3 regions of the Brachybacterium sp. B718/18 genome follow, and region 3 is predicted to be linked to each of the others. Evidence: riboswitches for the same ligand, from Rfam matches in the RefSeq annotation. Region 3 holds a riboswitch; each other region holds the start of a gene.

Region 1 (6,194 bases), on a different contig from region 3:
TGGAGGTCACCTGGGACGTCTCGCTCTCCCGGGTCGCCGACGGCAGCACGGACCTGGTGCTGCTGAACCCGCCCTTCCACGACGGCACCGCCGTCGACGCGACGCTCGTGCAGGACCTCCTCGACGCCGCCGCGCGGGTGCTGCGCCCCGGCGGGCAGCTGTGGTTCGTGCACAACTCGCACCTGCGCTACCGGCCGGAGGTGGAGCGGCGCGTCGGCCCGGTGCGGGAGCGCGCCCGCGATCGCCGCTTCACGGTGCTCAGCGCGACGCGGTAGTGAGTGGGATAGGGCGGCGGCCCGGCCGCAGGCGCCCGGGGCTCAGGCGACGAGGCCGGTGAGCACCGAGGTGAACATCGCCAGGCCGTCGGTGCCCGTGCGCGTGCCCTGGCCGGGCTCGTCGGGGCCGAAACCGGCCTCGACCGCGTGCTCGGGGTGCGGCATCAGCCCCACGACATTGCCCGCGGCATTGGTGATGCCGGCGATGTCGCGCTGCGAGCCGTTGGGGTTGTCCTCGAAGCCGGCCGGGCCGTGGGTGGCACCCGCGACGTAGCGGAACACCACGCGGCCCTCCGCCTCGAGCTCGTCGAGGGTGCGGGCGTCGGCCATGTACTGGCCGTCCTGGTTCTTCAGCGGCACGCGGATCACCTGGTCCTGGGCGTAGCCGGAGGTCCAGGCGGTGCGGGCGTTCTCCACCCGCAGCGGCTGATCGCGGCAGATGAAGGAGCGGTGGGCGTTCTTGATCATCGCGCCGGGCAGCAGGTGGGTCTCGCAGAGGATCTGGAAGCCGTTGCAGATGCCGAGCACCGGCATGCCGCCGTTCGCCGCATCGACCACCTTCTCCATCACGGGCGCGAACCGGCTGATCGCCCCGGCGCGCAGGTAGTCGCCGTACGAGAAGCCACCGGGCAGCACCACGGCGTCGACGTCCTGCAGCGAGTCCTCGCCGTGCCAGAGCGTGACCGGCTCGGCCCCGGCCAGCCGCACGGCGCGCAGGGCGTCCCGGTCGTCGAGCGTTCCCGGGAAGGTGACCACACCGATGCGCATCAGGCGTCCTCGACCTCGAGGGCGACGACGTCCTCGATCACGGGGTTCGACAGCAGGGTCTCGGCGGCCTCGCGCAGGGTCGCGAGGACCTCCTCGGTCACCTCGCCGGCGACCTCCAGCTCGAACCGCTTGCCCTGGCGCACGGAGGCGACGCCCTCGAAGCCCAGACGGGGCAGGGCCGCCGCGACCGCCTTCCCCTGGGGGTCCAGGATCTCGGGCTTCGGCATGACGTGGACCACGACGCGTGGCATGGGCGCTCCTCGGGGGCGGGCGGGGCAGGGACCTGCGGGTCATCCTACCGAGCGCGCCGGACCCGGAGGCGGGCGGTCCAGGGGCGTACGGTCGGAGGACCACCACGCCCCCCGGGAGTCGCCATGAGGATCCGCCATCTCGTCCATTCCTGCCTGCTCGTCGAGGTCGCCGCGCGGCGCGTCCTGATCGACCCGGGGATGTTCAGCGTCGACGCGGTGCGCGCCGTCGACGGACCGATCGACCTGGTCGCGATCACCCACCAGCACGCCGATCACGTGCAGCGCGCCCTCCTCCTCGAGGTGCTCGAGCGGCATCCGGGCGCGCAGGTCCTCGCCGAGCCGGAGACGGTCGCTCTGCTCGCCCAGGCCGCCGCCGGCCCCATGGGCGAGGGGCCCGCGATCCCGGCGGAGCGGATGCGGGCCCTGCCCGCGGGGGAGTCCCACGAGCTGCCCGCCGTCGACGGCCGATCGCCACTGCGGGTGACCGCGGCCGGCGGGGCGCACGCCGTCATCCACCCGGACATCCCGCGGGTCGGCAACACGGGCCTCGTGCTCTCGGCGGGGGACGGGCCGCGCCTCGGCGTCACCGGCGACAGCCTCGAGCCGCTCGCCGAGTTCCAGGGCATCGACGTGCTCGCGTTCGCAGTCGTCGCCCCCTGGTCGAAGATGTCCGAGACGATCGAGTTCCTGCGCGCGGTCCGTCCGCGGCTCGCCCTCCCGGTGCACGATGCGGTCGCGAGCGCCGGGGGCCGCGCGATCTACGTCCGCCAGGCGACGGCGCTCGCCGCCGAGGGCACCGAGGTACGCGACTGGGTGGACCCGGAGCGCTCGATCGAGCTGTGAGCGGGTAGGGTGCCGGGCGTGCACGGGAGTCCGGTGAGCCGGGCTGAGAGGGAGTTCTCCAACTCCGACCGTAGAACCTGATCCGGATCATGCCGGCGCAGGGAGCTCCGCCAGGCGATCGTCGCCGCGTGCCCGTGCCCACTCGAAAGGCATGGACCGTGACCACACCGCCAGCAGCCCCCGCCGCCCCCACCACCTCGCCCGATCCGACCGCGACACCGCTCGGCTTCGGCGTCGGCGCCCGCGTGACCGCCGCCGTGATGAGCGAGGACTACGCCCGGTTCCTGGTCGGCGCCCTCTCCGCCCTCGACCTGACCGGGCTCGTGCGCGAGACCGGGGACGTCTCCACCTATCTGGGCGGCCACGAGACGCACCTGCAGCGCGCGCTGATCGACCTCGGCGAGGCGCTCGCCCGCACCGAGCACCACGCGACGATGTCGGTGCTGCTCTCGCGGGGCTGCCCCGGGGAGGTGGCCTGCGAGCTGCCCGGTGGGGCGGGACCGCGCGTCACCGCCGTGCCGCCGCCACGGCGCACCGGGCGGTTCGCGAGCGCCGAGTGGGCGCTGTACCCGCTGGCCGACGCGGTCGCCGAGGACGGCACCCCGCCCGACCACATGCGCGACATCTACGCCGCGATCGACCACGCCCGCGAGCTCGGCACCTTCCGCGGCTCCGAGCACTTCGTCACCCGCCTCGAGGGCGACCTCGGCGACGTGATCGCGACGGCCATCGCCGGCTGGCTGCTCGTCGGCCGCGGCGTCCAGCACGTCACGAGCCACCTCACGATCTCCCTGAACAGCCCGTCCCACGATCTGCGCGAGCTGCCTGACGCGCCCGCTGAGATCTCTGCGGGCGTGACCGCGGGGACCGGGCCGGACGCGTCCGCGGAGGAGGCCCGATGAGCGCCGGGCCGCAGAGCCCCGACTCCCGTGAGGCCGCGGCGCCGCAGACCGCACAGACCTCTCCCGATACCGGCGCCGCGCGCCCCCGCCGAGCTCCGCTGGCCCTCCGGGAGCTCGTGCTGGTCGTCGTGCTCGGCGTCGTGTTCGGCTTCCTGTACTGGGCGTTCGTGCAGGCCTGGAACCTGCTCGCGATTGCGATGGGGCCCGCCGGCGACCTCGCCCAGCACGTGCTGTTCGGGTCCTGGCTGCTGGTCGGGCCCATCGCCATCGCGATCCTGCGCCGCCCCGGCGTAGGCATCCTCGCCGAGATCCTCGCGGCGGTGATCGAGGTGGTCTTCCTCGGCAGCCCCGTCGGCCCGCTGCTGCTGCTCTCCGCCGCGCTCCAGGGCCTCGGCTCCGAGCTGCCCTTCGCCCTGACCCGTTACCGCCGCTACGGCTGGGGCGTGTTCGCCGTCTCGGGAGCGCTCGGCGCGAGCCTCGTCTTCTTCTGGACCGCCTACCGCATGGGCTGGTACGGACAGGACCTGCTCACCCTCCGCCTCGGAGTGCAGATGCTCTCCGGGGTCCTGCTCGGCGGGCTGCTCGCCCGCGTGATCGTGCGGGCGCTCGAGCGCACCGGGGTGCTCGCCGACTTCGCGATCGGGGCCGCCGGTGCGGCGGCGATCCCCGAGCGCCGTGTCCGCTGAGTCGGTGACGGCGCGGCCGGTGAGCGCCGCGACCCCCGGAGGGGCGGCGGCGACCGACCCGAGCCCGCTGGTGCGCGCCGAGGCGCTCGAGGTGGTGCTGCCCTCCGGGGCGGGCGTGGGCCCCTGGACCGGGGAGATCCACGACGGGGAGCAGGTGCTGCTGCTCGGCCCCTCCGGCTCGGGGAAGTCGACGCTGCTGCGCACGCTCGCCGGGGCGATCCCCTCCCACCAGCGCGGGCGGGTCCGCGGCAGCGTGCGCCTCGCGGGCGGGGTCGACCCGGTCGCGGGCGGGGTCTCGGCCGCCGCCCCGCTCGTGGGCCATCTCGGTCAGGATCCGGCCGACGGGGTCTGCCTCCCGCGGATCGCCGAGGACGTGGCGCTCCCGCTCGAGAGCGCCTGCACCCCGCCCGAGAGGATCGGGCCCCGCGTCCATGCCGTGCTCACCGCGACGGGCACGGCGGACCTCGCGCACCGCCGCGCCGCCACGCTCTCCGGGGGACAGCTGCAGCGCGCCGCGCTCGCCGCCGCGGTCGTGGCCGGGCCGCGGCTGCTGCTGCTCGACGAGCCGACCGCGATGCTCGACGCCGAGGGGGTCGCCGCGGTGCGCCGCGCGGTCGATACGGCCGTCGAGTCGACGGACTGCGCGGTGCTGCTGGTCGAGCACCGGCTCGACGAGTGGGCGGGGGAGGCGGGCGTTGCCGGGCTCCCGGCCCGGACCATCGCCCTGGACCGTTCGGGGCGGGTACTCGCCGACGGGCCCACCGCCCGGGTGCTCGTGGAGCACGGGGAGCGGCTGCGCGCGGAGGGCTGCTGGCTGCCGCGGGAGATCGAGCGGCGGCTCGAGGACGGGGCCGGTGCGAGCGGGATCTCCCCAGCCCCGGACGGTACGGCGCACGTCGAGGCGACGGGCGCGGCCCCTCGTCAGACGGCCGGGACCCCCGCGCCCGCCCCGACCCCGCTGCTTCGCCTGCGCTCGGCGACCCTGGGACCGGAGGGACGCGACGTGCTGACTGGCGCCGATCTCACCGTCCGGGCCGGTCGGGTGCTCGCCGTCGTCGGCCGGAACGGCGCCGGGAAGTCGACGCTGCTGGGCGCCCTCTCCCGGCTGGACCCGCTGCGCGCGGGGACGCTCGAGGGCGGCGCCGCCGCGCTCGTGCTGCAGCGTCCCGAGTCCCAGTTCGTGGCGGACACCGTCGTCGGGGAGCTCGCCGCGAGCGGGGCCGGGGAGCAGGCCCGGGCGGAGCTGCTCGCCCGCCTCGACCTCGGCGACCACGCGGACCAGAGCCCCTATCGGCTCTCCGGCGGGCAGCAGCGACGGCTCTCCCTCGGCGCCATGCTGCTGACCGAGCGGCCGGTGCTGCTGGCCGATGAGCCGGGCTACGGCCTCGACCGCGCCGCGCAGGCCGAGGTGCTCTCGCTGCTGCGCGAGGCGGCGCAGGAGGGACGCGGGGTGGTCCTGACCACCCACGACCTCCGCGCGGTCGAGTCCGCCGACGAGGTCGTGGTGATCGCCGGGGGCCGGCTCGTCGGCCCCCTCGCCCCGGCCGCGCTGCTCGCCGACGGCGAGCTGCTCCGTCGCGCCGGGCTGCGCGCCGGGGAGGCGGCGGACCCGGCGGGCGGCACGACGGGGGAACGGGAGCCGGGGCGCGCCCCGCACCCCGGGTCCGCGCCCGCGTCAGTGTCCGTGTCCGCCGAGAACGGGACGGACCGGCCGCTCACCGCGCTCGAGGACCCGCCGCGGCCCCGCGCCCTGCTCGCCCGCCGGGATCCCGCGGTGCTGTTGGGACTGCTGACGGCGCTGAGCGTGGTCTGCATCGCCCTGACCGATCCGATCCCGCTGCTCCTGCTCCACCTGCTCCTCGCGAGCGGCGCGATGATCGGGCTGCGGATCGGGCCGCTCGCCCTCCTGCGCGCGCAGGCCCCGTTCCTCCCCTTCGCCGCCGGTGTGCTCGTGGTCAACGTGCTCAGCCGTCCCGGGCACGAGCCGTGGCCGGATCTGCCCGTGCGGGTCACCGCCGAGGGGATCGTCCTCGGCACCGCCCTCGCCCTGCGGGCGCTGGTCATCGGGCTCGGAGCCGCAGTGGTGCTGCGTTCCTCGGATCCCGGGCGCACCCTGACCAGCCTGCGCGTCCACGCCCGGCTGCCGGCCCGCATCGCCCTCTCCCTCCTCGCGGGGCTGCGACTGCTCGAGGATCTGCCCCGGCGCTGGTCGACGATCCTCCGCGCGCACCGCCTGCGTCGGCCCTCCGCCCCGGACGGGAATCCCGCGCGGCTCGGCCCGCGCGCGCTGATGACCTGCGCCTTCGCGCTGCTGGTCGAAGCGATCCGCTCCTCGGCCCGGATCGCCTTCGCCCTCGAGAGCCGGGGCGTCGCCGCGGGGGAGCGGACCTGGTGGCGCAGCGCCCCGCTCGGCGCGGGCGATGCCGCGCTGGTCCTCGCGATCGCGGGCATCGTCACCGCGGTGCTGCT
Region 2 (6,194 bases), on a different contig from region 3:
TGACCAGCTCGGCGAGGGCTTCGATCGCGCGGGAGGCGGCCGCGGAGGCGGTGTCGCGGCGACGCAGCAGGTCGACCACGGGGCGGGCGGTCTCGTCGGCCGCGAGCGCGGTGCGGGCCCGTTCGACCTGGGGAGACTCCTGCTCGAGGCGGACGGCGAGCTGGTCGAGCCGGTGGCGGCGTTCGAGGCGGGTGCGGACGGTGCCGGCCTCGTCGGCCGCGATGCGCGCGGTCTGCTCGGCGGTGGTGGCGGCATCGGCCGCGGTGCGGGCGGACTCCGCGCGGGCGTCGACGGACGCGAGCTGCGCGTCGGCCGACTCGGCGATTGGGTCGAGCCGCAGCGCCGCGGCGTGCTCGACGAGGGCGGTGCTCTCCTCGTCCTCGAGGGCCGCTGCCTCGGTGAAGCGGGCGACGGCGGTGGAGAGGGTCTGCTGGGCGGCCTCGACCTGGCGCTTGGCCTGCTGGCGCATGCCCTCGAGCTGCTTCTCGACGGCCGCGTAGGTCTCGGTGCCGAACACGCGCTGGAGGACCTGCTGGCGGTCCCCGGTGCCGGCGCGGAGGAAGCGCGCGAACTCGTTCTGCGGGAGCAGGACGGTCTGCGTGAACTGCTCGCGGGTGAGGCCGACGGCGCGCTGCACCTCACGGCCCACCTCATCGAGGCGGCTCGCGATCACCTCGGAGCCCGACCCGGAGCCCGCGGCGTCGGCGATCGCCGCGGGCAGCGCCTGCGGGGAGCCGATCCGCCACAGGACGGCCTTGGGCTGCTCCTTCGTGGTGCCGCTGCCGCGCAGCTTGGGACGCTGGAACTCGGGCTGGCGGCGCACGCGGTGCAGGCCGGAGCTGGTCTCGAAGACGAGGTCGACGACGCTCGGTGCGGTGGGCGCGGCGAACTGGGAGCGGATCCGGTCGGCGCTCGTGGCGCTGCCGGCGACCTGCCCGTAGAGCGCGTAGACGATCGCGTCGAGGATGGTGGACTTGCCGGAGCCGGTGGGGCCCTCGAGGAGGAAGGTGCCGCTCGCGCCGAGGGCTGCGAAGTCGATCTCGACGGTCCCCGCGAAGGGGCCGATGCCGGTCAGGCGCAGGTGGTGGAGCTTCACGAGGCCTCCTGCTCACGGCGGACGGCGGCGTAGGCGCGCTCGAGCACGGCGTGCTCGGCCTCGGTGGGGTCGCCGCCCGTGACATGGGCGAGGAACTCGTCCATCACCTCGAGAGGGTTCTGCTCACGGCGCACCACCGGGGTGCCCTCGCGGGCGGCGCGACCCTCGGGGGCGTACTCGGTGAGCAGCAGGTGCGGGAAGGCCTCGCGCAGCTGCTCCTGCAGGTGGGCGGGACGGGCGGGGTCGGTGACGACAGCCTTGAGCCAGTCGCCGGCGTGCTCGGTGCGGTGGGCGAGGATCTCCTCGAGGGTGCCGCGCAGTTCGGTGAGTCGGCGCGGGACGGGGGTCTCGACCCGGCGCACCCGGGCGGTGGTGCCGGGGGCGCCGAGCTCGACGAGCAGCACGGACTTGCGGTGGCTCCGCTCGGAGAAGGAGAAGGCGAGCGGGGAGCCGGAGTACCAGGCGGGCGCGCCGACGAGGGCGGTGAGGTCCTGGCAGCCGTGGAGGTGGCCGAGCGCGAGGTAGTCGAGCCCGGCCAGGACCCCTGCGGGCACGGAATCGACGCCGCCGACGGAGAGGTCTCGCTCGGAGTCGGAGCCCTCGCCGCCGGTGACGAAGGTGTGGGCGAGGACGACGGTGCGGGCGCAGGGGCGGGTCGCGGCACGCTCGCGGACGCGGTCGAGCGCGGCGCGGGTGACGGCCTCGTGGCTGCGCGCGAGGGGCTCGCCGCCGGGGCCGCCGAGCTCGGCGCGGGCGCGGTCCGGCTCGAGATAGGGCAGACCGAAGACGAGGACCTCGCCGTGCTCGTCCTCGACACTCACGGGGTGCTCGAGGCCGGGGAGGTCGGTGAGGAGGTGGATGCCGCCGCGCATGAGCGAGCGACCGAAGCCGAGCCGCTCGGGCGAGTCGTGGTTACCGCTGGTGAGGATCACGGTCGCGCCCGTCGCGGCGAGGCGGGCGAGGGCCCGGTCCAGGAGGGTCACGCTGCTCACCGCGGGCACCGCCCGGTCATAGACGTCGCCGGGGACGACGACCACGTCGACCTCTTCGGCCTCGACCAGCTCGACGAGCCAGTCGAGGAAGACGGCCTGGTGCTCGTGCAGGTCGACCTTGTGCAGGGTGCGGCCCAGGTGCCAGTCCGAGGTGTGCAGGATCTTCATGTCTCCGAGCCTAGGGGCGAGGTGCGACGAGCGAGGCTGGGCTCGCGCGGGGTCGCGCGATCAGAAGGGCGGCGGCCCGGCGTCGCCCCATCCCCCGAGCGGGGGCTCGAGCGGCGGGTAGGGCGGGGGCTCGAGCGGGGGGCAGGGCGAAGGGTCGGCCGACGGGCGCGGGTCGAGCAGCTCGGCGATGTCCCAGTCGGCGGGTGTCTCGCCCTCCCCTCCCCCGGGATCCGGCGCCGGCTCCCCGGCGTAGGTGCCGCGGAGGAAGCTGGACCAGGCGGCGGTGAGCGCCTCGACCATGCGCAGGCTCGCCGCGTCCAGGTCGTCGATCACGGTCACCGCGTCCCCGGCGCCGCCGATCCGCCAGCGGGTGCGGCCCGGTTCGGTGGGGCCGGTGGGGATCCGGACGGGATCGAGGAGTCCGGTGGTCTTGTCGAGGTGGTGCTGCCAGCACAGGAGGTGCAGGTTCTCGAGGTCGGTGGGCCCGCCCGCGCCGGGGGTGCCGCGGCGGCACTCCTCGAGGTGGTCGCACTCGGACGCCCACGAGCTGGGGCGGGTGCAGCCCGGCACAGCGCACTGGGCGCTGCGCAGGCGCAGGTGCTCGAGCATCGCCGGGCTGGGCGTGTACCGCTCGGCGGGCAGGGGCAGGAAGGCCCCGCTGCAGGGATCGGTCAACACGCGGTACCAGACGTCCGCCGCGCCGGCGAGGCTGCGGGCCATCGACGGCGGCAACGGGGTCGTGCCCTCGAGCATGCCCGGCTCGTCCGACGCGCCGAGGAGTGTGAGCGCCGGGATCGTGATGTTGAGGCGGAAGCGCGGGGCAGGCACGTCGGCACCGTCGGGGTCCAGCTGTGCGGAGGTGAGCAGAGCGAAGCGCAGGCGCGTGAGCGACAGGGCGCGCCCGCTCTCGAAGACCGTCCCCTCCGGGTCATGCGGGATCGGGGCACCCTCGCGGAGGGCGGCGCGCTGGGCGGCCTGGACGGCGCGGGCCGTCTCGTCGAGCTCCGTGAAGCAGGCGAGGATGTCGGGGATCGGACCGGTGATCTGCAGGATCCCGACGCCCGGCTGCGGCGACGGGAGCAGCTCGACGGACCGCTCGAGACAGGATTCCGGATCGGGGCGATCCTCCCGCTGACGGAGCAGCTCGATGAGACCTTTCAGCAGGGTGAAGAATCGTTCCGACGTGATATCCGCGGACCAGGCGGAGAGGATCTCGTCGAGCTGTCGACGGGAATCGTCCGACAGGCTCCGAGAGCCTTTCAGGATCCGCTCGAACCAGGCGGCGGAGATCTCCCCGGAGTCGAGCCGGGCGAGCGCTCGCGGGAGCAGATGGACGGCCTGGTGCGCGTCCCGGAGCCGCCATCCCGCGGCACCGCGGGTCACGCGGAGGGCGAGGGCGGCGCGCAGGGTGTCGACCTCGTTCACCTCCTCGCACTCCTCGTACTCTCCCTCGAGCTCGTGGAGCGCGGCGAGGGCGCGGTACTGGCTGACGAGAGCTCGGGCGGCAGCCCGCTCCGCATCCCAGACGCGCTGTGATGCCGCGCTGAGCTGTGGATCATCTGCGCAGCCACCGCGAGCTGGGAGGGCCTCGCGAGTGCCGGGAGTACGGCCGGAGACGGCGCGCAAGCGCAGCGGGAGAGAGGCGAGCAGGTAAGGATCGACGGGCGCCGGACCGGCAGCCGAGGGCGCCACCGCGGCCCCATCGTCAGCCTTCGGGGCGCGGGAGGAGGAACCCGACGAGGAGCCGTCGATCGGCACGATGCTCACCACGTCCACCCCCTCTGCATCCCGTCGGGGAGGGCGCGGGACCCGCGCCGAGAACTCCCCCTCGAACACCTCCACCCTAATCATCATCACCCACCTCGGAAAGCCCTCCTCTCGCATTTGTGGATAACTTCGTCGCCCCGGCTGGTGATCGACGAAGAACACCACTGGGGCCGAATCGTTCCTCCCCAGGACAGGGTTATCAACAGAGTTTTTCCCCATATCGCGGCGGACAGGGTTTCGTGTGTCGGACCCCGGGTGTACAGGGGGTCAGGAGCGACAGCCGGCCGGTCAGTGGGCCGCACGAGCGGCGGCGAGCGGACCGAGCGACGGTCCGGCGCGACACCTGAGCCAGACGCCGCCGCGCCGCTCCGCGCCGTTCCCCTACACTCGGCCGCTGGACACGGGGTGCGCCCGAGGCGCTGAGATCACACCCGTGGAACCTGATCTAGTTCGTACTAGCGAAGGGATGTCCGCATGAGCTCGGATTCTCGCACCCTCTTTCCGCCCGCCCGCACGGCCCAGCACGCCCGCACGGCCCAGCACGCCCGCACGGCCCAGCCCGACCCCCGCCCCCGCCCCGCACCCGCCCTCCCCCGGGTCCTCTCGATCGCCGGGACGGACCCGACGGGCGGAGCCGGCACTGCGGCGGACCTCAAGTCGATCACCGCCGCGGGCGGTTACGGCATGGCCGCGGTCACCGCCGTCGTCGCGCAGAACACGAACGGCGTGCGAGACATCCACCTCCCGCCCGCCGCCGTCCTCACCGCGCAGCTCGAGGCGGTCTCCGACGATGTCGAGCTCGAGGCCGTCAAGACCGGCATGCTCGGCACCGCCGAGATCATCGACGCCGTCGAGGCCTGGCTCCGCGCGCATCCGCCGCGGGTGCTCGTCATCGACCCGGTCATGGTCGCGACCAGCGGTGATCGCCTCCTCGCCGCGGAGGCCGAGCAGGCGATGCAGCGCCTGTGCCGTCTCGCGACCGTCATCACCCCGAACCTCGACGAGCTCGCCGTCCTCACCGGCGAGGCCCCCGCGCGCACCGAGTCCGAGGCCCTCGCGCAGGCCGAGCGCTTCGCCGCCGCGACCGATGTCGCCGTCGTCGTGAAGACCGGACACCTCGACACCCGCGCGATCACCACGACCTGGGTCCCCGCCGGCGGCGGCACGGGCCACGCGGTGCGCACCACCCGCGTCGACACCACCAGCACGCACGGCACCGGCTGCTCCCTCGCCGCCGCGCTCGCCACGCGGCTGGGCGCCGGCGACGACCCCCGGACGGCGCTCGCCTGGGCGAGCCGCTGGCTCCACGAAGCGATCCAGCACGGCGCAGCGCTGCAGGTGGGCGACGGGAACGGGCCCGTGGACCACGGGCATCTGGGTCGCCGGCTCGCCGCGGCGGGATCCGCGGCACCATGGCTCGGCCCGGGCGCGGTGCCGACCCGGCTCGAGACGCCGGCAGACCTCCGCCCAGCCCCCGCCGAAGGCCCCGCCCCCGCCGAAGGCCCCGCCCCCGCCCACGGGCCCGCCCCCGCCCACGAGTCCGCCCCGGCCCACGGGCCCGCCCCGGCCGTCGCCCCCGTCGGCCCCTGGACCGCCGCGCTCTGGGAGGCGGGCGCGCCGCTCGCCGCCGCGATCGACGACTCGGGCTTCGTCACCGCCCTCGTCGACGGCAGCCTGCCGGAGGAGCAGTTCAGCGTCTACCTCGCGCAGGACGCCCACTACCTGCAGCGGTACTCGCGGGCGCTCGCGGCACTGGCCGCTGCCGCCCCGGACGACGAGGCGCGTGCGTTCTGGTCGGCCTCCTCGCGGACCTGCGTCGAGACCGAGATGGAGCTGCACCGCAGCTGGCTCGCCCCCCGGCCGGAGGCGGCGACGCTCCCCGTCGGCCCCGTGACCAGCGCCTACACCGACTTCCTGCTCGCCCGGGCGCTCGGCTCCCCGCACGTGGTCGGCGCGGCGGCGGCCCTGCCCTGCTTCTGGCTGTACGCGCAGGTGGGCGCGGGACTGCCGGAGGTCCCGGCGGATCATCCCTACCGGGACTGGCTGCTGACCTACCGCGATCCGGACTTCGTCGAGGGGGTGCGCGGAGCCCTCGGCATCGTCGAGCGGGAGCTTGCCGCGGCGGGCCCCGAGGTGCGGGCGGAGGCGGCGCGGGACTTCCTCCTCGCGTG
Region 3 (6,194 bases):
CGCCGAGTTCCCGGCGCCGTCGCGGAGGTTGACCGGAGCGCCCTGGTCCACGAGGGACAGCAGTGTCGCCGCGTCGCCCTGGCGGGCGGCGTCCAGCATCGTGCGGGCCAGCTCGAGCACGGCCTCGTCCTCGGGGGCGGGGGTGGGGTTCACGGTGTCCTCGTCCATCGCCCCAGGCTACGGCCCTGCGGTCTGTCCTGCGCGTCCGCTCAGCGCACCAGCAGCTCCGCCGCGGCCGGCCAGACGAGCAGCCACACGGCGAGGAGCAGGCCCAGCAGGTCGGCGCGGCCCAACGAGCTCGGCACCGACCAGGTGCGGTGCCGGGCCGTCGCGAAGCCGCGGGCATCCATCGCGAGCGCCTGCTGCTCGGCGCCGCGCAGGGTGTCGACCAGCAGCGACAGCGTCGCCCCGGCGAGCAGTCGCGGCGAGCGGGCGGTGCCGAGGCCCCGCAGGATCCGGGAGCGGAGGATCAGCCGCCACTGCCGCTGCAGATGACCCACCCGGATCAGCGCGGCCGTCGCCGCGGCGACCGGGCGCCCGGGCCAGCGCAGCCGCCCGCCGAGCGCATCCCCGAGGGCGCTCGGATCCACGCTGCCCAGGGCGAGCACGCCCGGGGCGACGAAGACGGTCAGCCGCAGCGCCTCGGCGAGCCCGCGCCGCCAGCCCTCCGCCGACAGCGCGGGGGCCTCGCCCAGCAGTGCGGTGGTCCAGGCGAGCCCGGCGGCGGCCAGCAGCACGGGGACCAGGCGCAGCAGACCCCCGCGGAGGCCGCGCACCGCGAACGGGGCCAGCAGCACGAGCGGCATCAGGGCGAGCAGACCGCCCTGCCAGGTGCTCACTGCGAAGGAGCCGATAGCGGCGAGGATCCCGATCAGGCACAGGGTCAGGGGGTTCAGCGCCTCGGCGGGGAGGCGGCGCGGCCCCGGCGCCGCGGAGCGCGACGCATCCGGGGCGTCGCCGGGGTCCGGTGCGGAGGGGGCGGGGAGGTGCGTGCGGGCGTCGGCCGCGGCGATCACGTCCGGGTCGTGGGTCGCGACCAGCACGGCGCAGCCCTCGTCGGCGGCATCGCGCAGCAGGGAGAGGACGGCGCGGGAACGGCCGGCGTCGAGGCCGACGGTCGGCTCGTCGAGGACGAGCAGGCGGGGCCGCTGTGCGATGGCCGCGGCGATCGCGGTGCGGCGCTGCTCGCCCCCGGAGAGGCGATGCGGATGCACCTCGGCGAGGGGGCAGAGATCCGCGCGCTCGAGCAGCTCCACGGCGCGCCCCGGATCCGCGTGCGGGGAGGCCGTCAGCTCCGCGCGCACGGTGGTCGCGACGAAGCCCAGCGACGGGTCCTGGGGGACGGTCGCGATCCCTCCGGGACCGGGGCGCTGGACGGTGCCGGAGACCTCCGGGGCCGGGTCGAGGAGCACGTCGAGCAGGGTCGACTTCCCGGCGCCGCTCGGACCGGTCAGCACGGTCAGCTCGCCCGCGCGGGCACTCAGGTCGACCGGGCGGTGCAGGCCCCGCTGCGGGACCCGCACCCCGCGCAAGGAGGCGATGACCTCCGTGCCGGTCGCCTGCGGCGCGGTCCCCTCGGCGCCGGTCGGCTCCGCGCCGGTCGGCTCCGCGCCGTGCGGCTCCGGGGCGACGGGCACCGAGGCGGACGGTGCCGCCGGGGCGGGCCGTGCGTCGGCGAGCACCCCGGCCGCTCGCAGCGCCGCGGACTCGGCGGCGAGGACCTCCGCGGGCGGGCCGTCGGCGAGGATCCGACCCTGCTCCCCGAGGACCACGAGACGATCCACCCGGTCCTGCCAGGCGGCCAGGTCGTGATCGGCGACCACGAGGGTGCGACCCGCGGCGGCACGGACGATCTGCTCGCGCACCGCGGTGGCCGTGTCCGGGTCGAGCATGCTGGTCGGCTCGTCGAGCAGGAGCACCGCCGGATCGAGGGCGAGCGCCCCGGCGAGCGCGATCCGCTGCTGCTGCCCGCCCGAGGAGTCCAGGGGCGGGCGCTCCTCCTCGACGTCGACCCGGGCCGCCGCGAGAGCGCGGGCGACCCGCTCGTGGATCTCGGGTCGGGCGAGCGCGCCGTTCTCCGGGCCGAAGGCGGCATCCCGCGCGACGGTCGCGCCGACCATCGCCTGCGCGGGGTTCTGGAGCAGCAGACCCCGCTGCCCCGCACGGGCGGGCGGGTCGGGGACGGTGCCGCTCAGCTCGCCGTCCTCCGGGTCCAGCAGGCCGGCGAGGGCGCGCAGCACGGTGGACTTCCCGCTGCCGCTCGCCCCGGCCAGGAGCACCCGCTGCCCGGCGGGGACGGACAGGGTCAGGCCGTCGAGCACAGGCGCGGGCCGGGTCCAGGGCCGCCAGCGCAGCTCACGGATCTCGAGCGGCTCCGCGGCCGGTGCGGCCGGCGTCCCGCCGGGGCTGGGGGCAGAGCGCTCGGCGTCCTGCCCCCTTCCGGCCGCGACGGCGGACCGCGGCGACGTCATGGGGTGCTCGGCGCCGGGGTCCGACGGGCATGGTCCCGACCGGCGGCGAGGGAGTCCACCGCGCCCGTCGCGACCAGGGCGCGGGTCGCCGCCCAGCCCAGCGCGCCCGCCAGCAGCGCGCCGGAGATCAGGAAGAAGCCGAGCATGATCAGCGAGAAGGGCCAGCTCATCTCCTGGTAGTAGGCGAGCTTCTCCCAGCCCCATTCGAGAGCCGCGCCGAGAACGCCGCCGAGCATCGCCACGGGGAGCGTGAAGCGGAGGTACCCGACGAGGAGGAAGGCCAGCTCCACGCCGCCTCCCTGCACGAGGCCCGAGATGGCCGTGCCCCAGCCCCACTGGGAGCCGAGCAGCATCGAGAGCACTGCGGCGACCATCTCGGCGAGCAGCGCCGCGCCGGGCTTGCGCACGATGAGGCCCGCGAGCACGGCGGGCAGCAGCCAGATCCCTGCGAGAAGGCCCTGTGCCGGCGCGAACGCCGAGGTGAGGGGGTCGATCAACGAGTACAGCAGTCCGTAGCCGATGAACGCGACCCCGAAGGCCGCGCCGATCAGGACGGTGACCAGCAGGTCGATGGTGCGATAACGGTTCATCACGTCTCCTTCCGATCCCGGAAGGGGCGTGCGGGACGCGGGGTCCCGCACGGAAATCCCGACTCCCTCCGCCGGTGTGACCCGGATCAGGTTCGAGGGTCTGCGGCTGCGCGCACTCTCAGCACCCCGGTGGTGCTCCCCTGTCAGTGGATGACCGACCGGCAGTCTACCGCGCCGCGGGCCTAGCCTGCTCACCCTCCGCGCGGGCCCCGCCTGCTCACCCTCCGCGGGCCCGGCCAGTTCCCCCCTCCGCACGGGCCCTTCCTGCTGGAACTCCGTCCCTGGCGTGAGCTCAACGCCTCACAGGCCGTGAGGTCACGCCAGCCGCGGTGTTTCCGTCGCGTGGGGTGGCGCGGGGAGCCCGCCCGCTCAGCGCCGTGCGCGGATGGCCTGCTCGATCGCCGCGGCGGTGGCCTCGACGTCGACGGGGGAGAGGAGGTAGTGATCGCCCTCGCGAGCGATGATCTCCACCTGGGTGCCCGAGCGGGTCACCAGCAGCCGGTACCTCGCCTGCACCTCCCCGAGGGTGTACACCTTCAGTCGGCCGACGGGGCGCACCTGCTCGGGGGTCGCGGCCATCGCGCGGCCGCGTCGCCAGCCGAAGCCGCCGACGGTGACCCCGACGCTCGAGGACGGGACCTCCCGCAGCTGCACGGTGCGGAAGTCGGCCAGCGGCCATGGGGCGCGCGGCAGGAACCCGCCGAGGCTTACGGTCACGCCGTGGCCGTCGACGATGAAGCGGGTCCACTGGCCCATCCAGGTCCACAGGGCCAGCAGCGCGAAGACGGCGCCGGCGGCGACGGCCACCGGCATCGGCAGCTGGCCGGCGACGAGCACGACCGCCACGACCCCGGCGACCAGGGTCAGGGCGATGCGGGTCCAGCCCACCGAGGAGGGGCGGGTGGTGCCGACGTAGAAGGGCGGCTCCGGCCTCACCAGATCCGCACCCGGTCCTCGGGCGCGAGGTACATCCCGTCTCCCTCCACGGTGCCGAAGGCCTCGTGGAAGGCGTCCAGGTGCGAGGCGACGGTGTTGCAGCGGAACTCCATGGGGGCGTGCGGGTCGATCGCGAGGCGGCGGATCGCCTCCTGCTCCCGGCTCTTGCCGCGCCACACCGTCGCCCAGGACAGGAACAGCCGCTGCAGACCCGTGAACCCGTCCAGCGTGGCCGCCGCTGCCGCTGCCTCCTCCTCCGGGCGGGTCGCGAGATAGGCGGACACGGCGATGGTGAGGCCGCCGAGGTCGCCGATGTTCTCCCCGATGGTCAGCCCGCCGTTGACGGTGCGGGAGTCGTCCAGATCGCGCGGGGAGAGGCCGTCGTACTGGGCGATGAGGCGGGCGGCGCGGGCCTCGAAGGCTTCGCGGTCCTCCTCGGTCCACCAGGAGACCAGCGCTCCGGTGCCGTCGTACTTCGAGCCCTGGTCGTCGAAGCCGTGGCCCACCTCATGGCCGATCACGGCCCCGATCCCCCCGAAGTTCACCGCGTCGTCGGCCTCGGCGTCGAAGAAGGGCGGCTGCAGGATCGCGGCGGGGAAGACGATCTCGTTCGCGCCCGGGTTGTAGTAGGCGTTGACCGTCTGCGGGGTCATGTGCCACTCGGTGGGGTCGACGGGACCGGAGAGCTTCGCGAAGTCGTACTCGGCGTCGGCGCGACGCACCGCCCGGACGGTACTGACCAGGTCCCCGGGGACGATCTCGAGACCGGCGTAGTCCCGCCACACCTCCGGGTAGCCGATCTTGGTGGTGAAGGCGGAGAGCTTCTCGAGGGCCCGCTCGCGGGTCGCCGGGGTCATCCAGTCCAGGGTGGAGATCGAGCGGCGGTACGCCTCCAGGAGCGCCTCGACGAGCTGCTCCATGCGCTCCTTGTGCGCGGGCGGGAAGTGCCGCTCGACGTACTCGCGGCCCACGGCGAAGCCCACCGCGCCCTCGACGAGGCCCACGCCCCGCTTCCACCGCTCCCGCAGCTCCTGCGCGCCCGAGAGCACCGTTCCGGAGAAGGCGAAGTCCTCGTCGACCAGCGCAGCGGGCAGGTAGGGCGCGTAGGAGGAGACGGCGTGCAGCGCGAGCCAGCTGCGCAGCACCGCGAGATCCTCCCCGGCCAGCAGCTCGGCCGCGGCGGCGACGTACTCGGGCTGGCCGACGTTCACGACCTCGACGGCGCTCGCCGGCGCTCCGGTCCCCTCGAGATAGGCGTCCCAGGGGAAGGCGGGGGCGAGCTCGGTCCGGGCGGCGGCGTCCATCGGGTTCGCGGACTTCTCCCGGTCGCGCAGGCGGACCACGTCGACGTGGCAGGCGGCGAGCCGGGTCTCGAGCCCCCAGACGGCGTCCGCGAGCGCCTCGGCATCGCCGTCCACGAGGCCGGGGCGTCCCGGCAGCTCCGCGAGCCGGGCGAGGTTCGCCAGGTGCCCGCGATAGGCCTCGCGGATCTCCGCGTAGTGCTCCTCGCGGTAGTACGACTCATCCGGGAGACCCAGACCGCCCTGGTGCAGGCGCACCTGGTAGCGACTGGGATCGTGGTCGTCGGTCCACACGTAGGCGAGCAGCGCGCTGGTCCCGGCATCGGGGGCGGCCATGGTGCGCACGATCGCGGGGAGGTCCGCCGCCTCGCCGATGGTGTCGAGCAGGGCGGTCAGCCCGCCGAGACCTGCCGCCTCGATCGCCTCGGTGTCCATGAAGAGTCGATAGATCGCGCCGATCCGCTGGGCGTCGGTGGTGACGGGGGCTGCGGGGTCGAGCGCGTCGGCCGCCTCCTCCACGATCTCCCGCACCCGCTCCTCGGAGAGGTCCCGCAGCGCATGGAAGGCGCCGTCGGTCGAGCGGTCGGCCGGGATCTCGTGGCGCGCCAGCCAGCCGCCGTTGACATGGCCGAACAGGTCGTCCTGCACCCGGATCCCGGTGTCGACCGAGGACAGGTCGAGGCCGGAGGGAGCAGGGACTGCGGGGTCGGCGGAGTCAGTGGAGTTCACGGGCGGCGTCGCAGAGGTCATCATCGGCTCCTGGAGGTTCGGGGCGGGAAGCGGTGCGGCGGACCCGGCCGGGCCCGCCGCGGAGTGGTCACATCGGGGCGAGGCCCAGGGCGGCGAGGGCGAGGGTGAGCACGCCGATCGCGAGGGGGACGTAGGCCCACGGGGTG

The links. A riboswitch is a leader RNA that binds a small molecule or an ion and turns the genes downstream of it on or off. The one in region 3 is predicted to bind thiamine pyrophosphate.
Region 1: linked by a shared signal. The riboswitch ahead of ACZCAH_RS07045 (YkoF family thiamine/hydroxymethylpyrimidine-binding protein) and the one ahead of ACZCAH_RS14000 (ECF transporter S component) in region 3 are both predicted to bind thiamine pyrophosphate.
Region 2: linked by a shared signal. The riboswitch ahead of ACZCAH_RS13455 (bifunctional hydroxymethylpyrimidine kinase/phosphomethylpyrimidine kinase) and the one ahead of ACZCAH_RS14000 (ECF transporter S component) in region 3 are both predicted to bind thiamine pyrophosphate.

The regions. Positions count from the first base shown of each region.
Region 1 is NZ_JBVDDO010000003.1:157,027-163,220, reverse strand. Features, by position in the region: gene ACZCAH_RS07065 (class I SAM-dependent methyltransferase) at 1-275, shown strand, start outside; gene purQ (phosphoribosylformylglycinamidine synthase subunit PurQ) at 318-1,043, opposite strand; gene purS (phosphoribosylformylglycinamidine synthase subunit PurS) at 1,043-1,294, opposite strand; gene ACZCAH_RS07050 (MBL fold metallo-hydrolase) at 1,418-2,137, shown strand; TPP riboswitch at 2,150-2,258, shown strand; gene ACZCAH_RS07045 (YkoF family thiamine/hydroxymethylpyrimidine-binding protein) at 2,296-3,039, shown strand; gene ACZCAH_RS07040 (ECF transporter S component) at 3,036-3,725, shown strand; gene ACZCAH_RS07035 (ATP-binding cassette domain-containing protein) at 3,745-6,194, shown strand, end outside.
Region 2 is NZ_JBVDDO010000010.1:43,407-49,600, forward strand. Features, by position in the region: gene ACZCAH_RS13440 (AAA family ATPase) at 1-1,096, opposite strand, end outside; gene ACZCAH_RS13445 (exonuclease SbcCD subunit D) at 1,093-2,256, opposite strand; gene ACZCAH_RS13450 (HNH endonuclease signature motif containing protein) at 2,317-4,110, opposite strand; TPP riboswitch at 4,415-4,507, shown strand; gene ACZCAH_RS13455 (bifunctional hydroxymethylpyrimidine kinase/phosphomethylpyrimidine kinase) at 4,498-6,194, shown strand, end outside.
Region 3 is NZ_JBVDDO010000011.1:63,256-69,449, reverse strand. Features, by position in the region: gene ACZCAH_RS14010 (ankyrin repeat domain-containing protein) at 1-168, opposite strand, end outside; gene ACZCAH_RS14005 (ATP-binding cassette domain-containing protein) at 210-2,471, opposite strand; gene ACZCAH_RS14000 (ECF transporter S component) at 2,468-3,061, opposite strand; TPP riboswitch at 3,108-3,213, opposite strand; gene ACZCAH_RS13995 (hypothetical protein) at 3,431-3,997, opposite strand; gene ACZCAH_RS13990 (M13 family metallopeptidase) at 3,994-6,048, opposite strand; gene ACZCAH_RS13985 (hypothetical protein) at 6,116-6,194, opposite strand, start outside.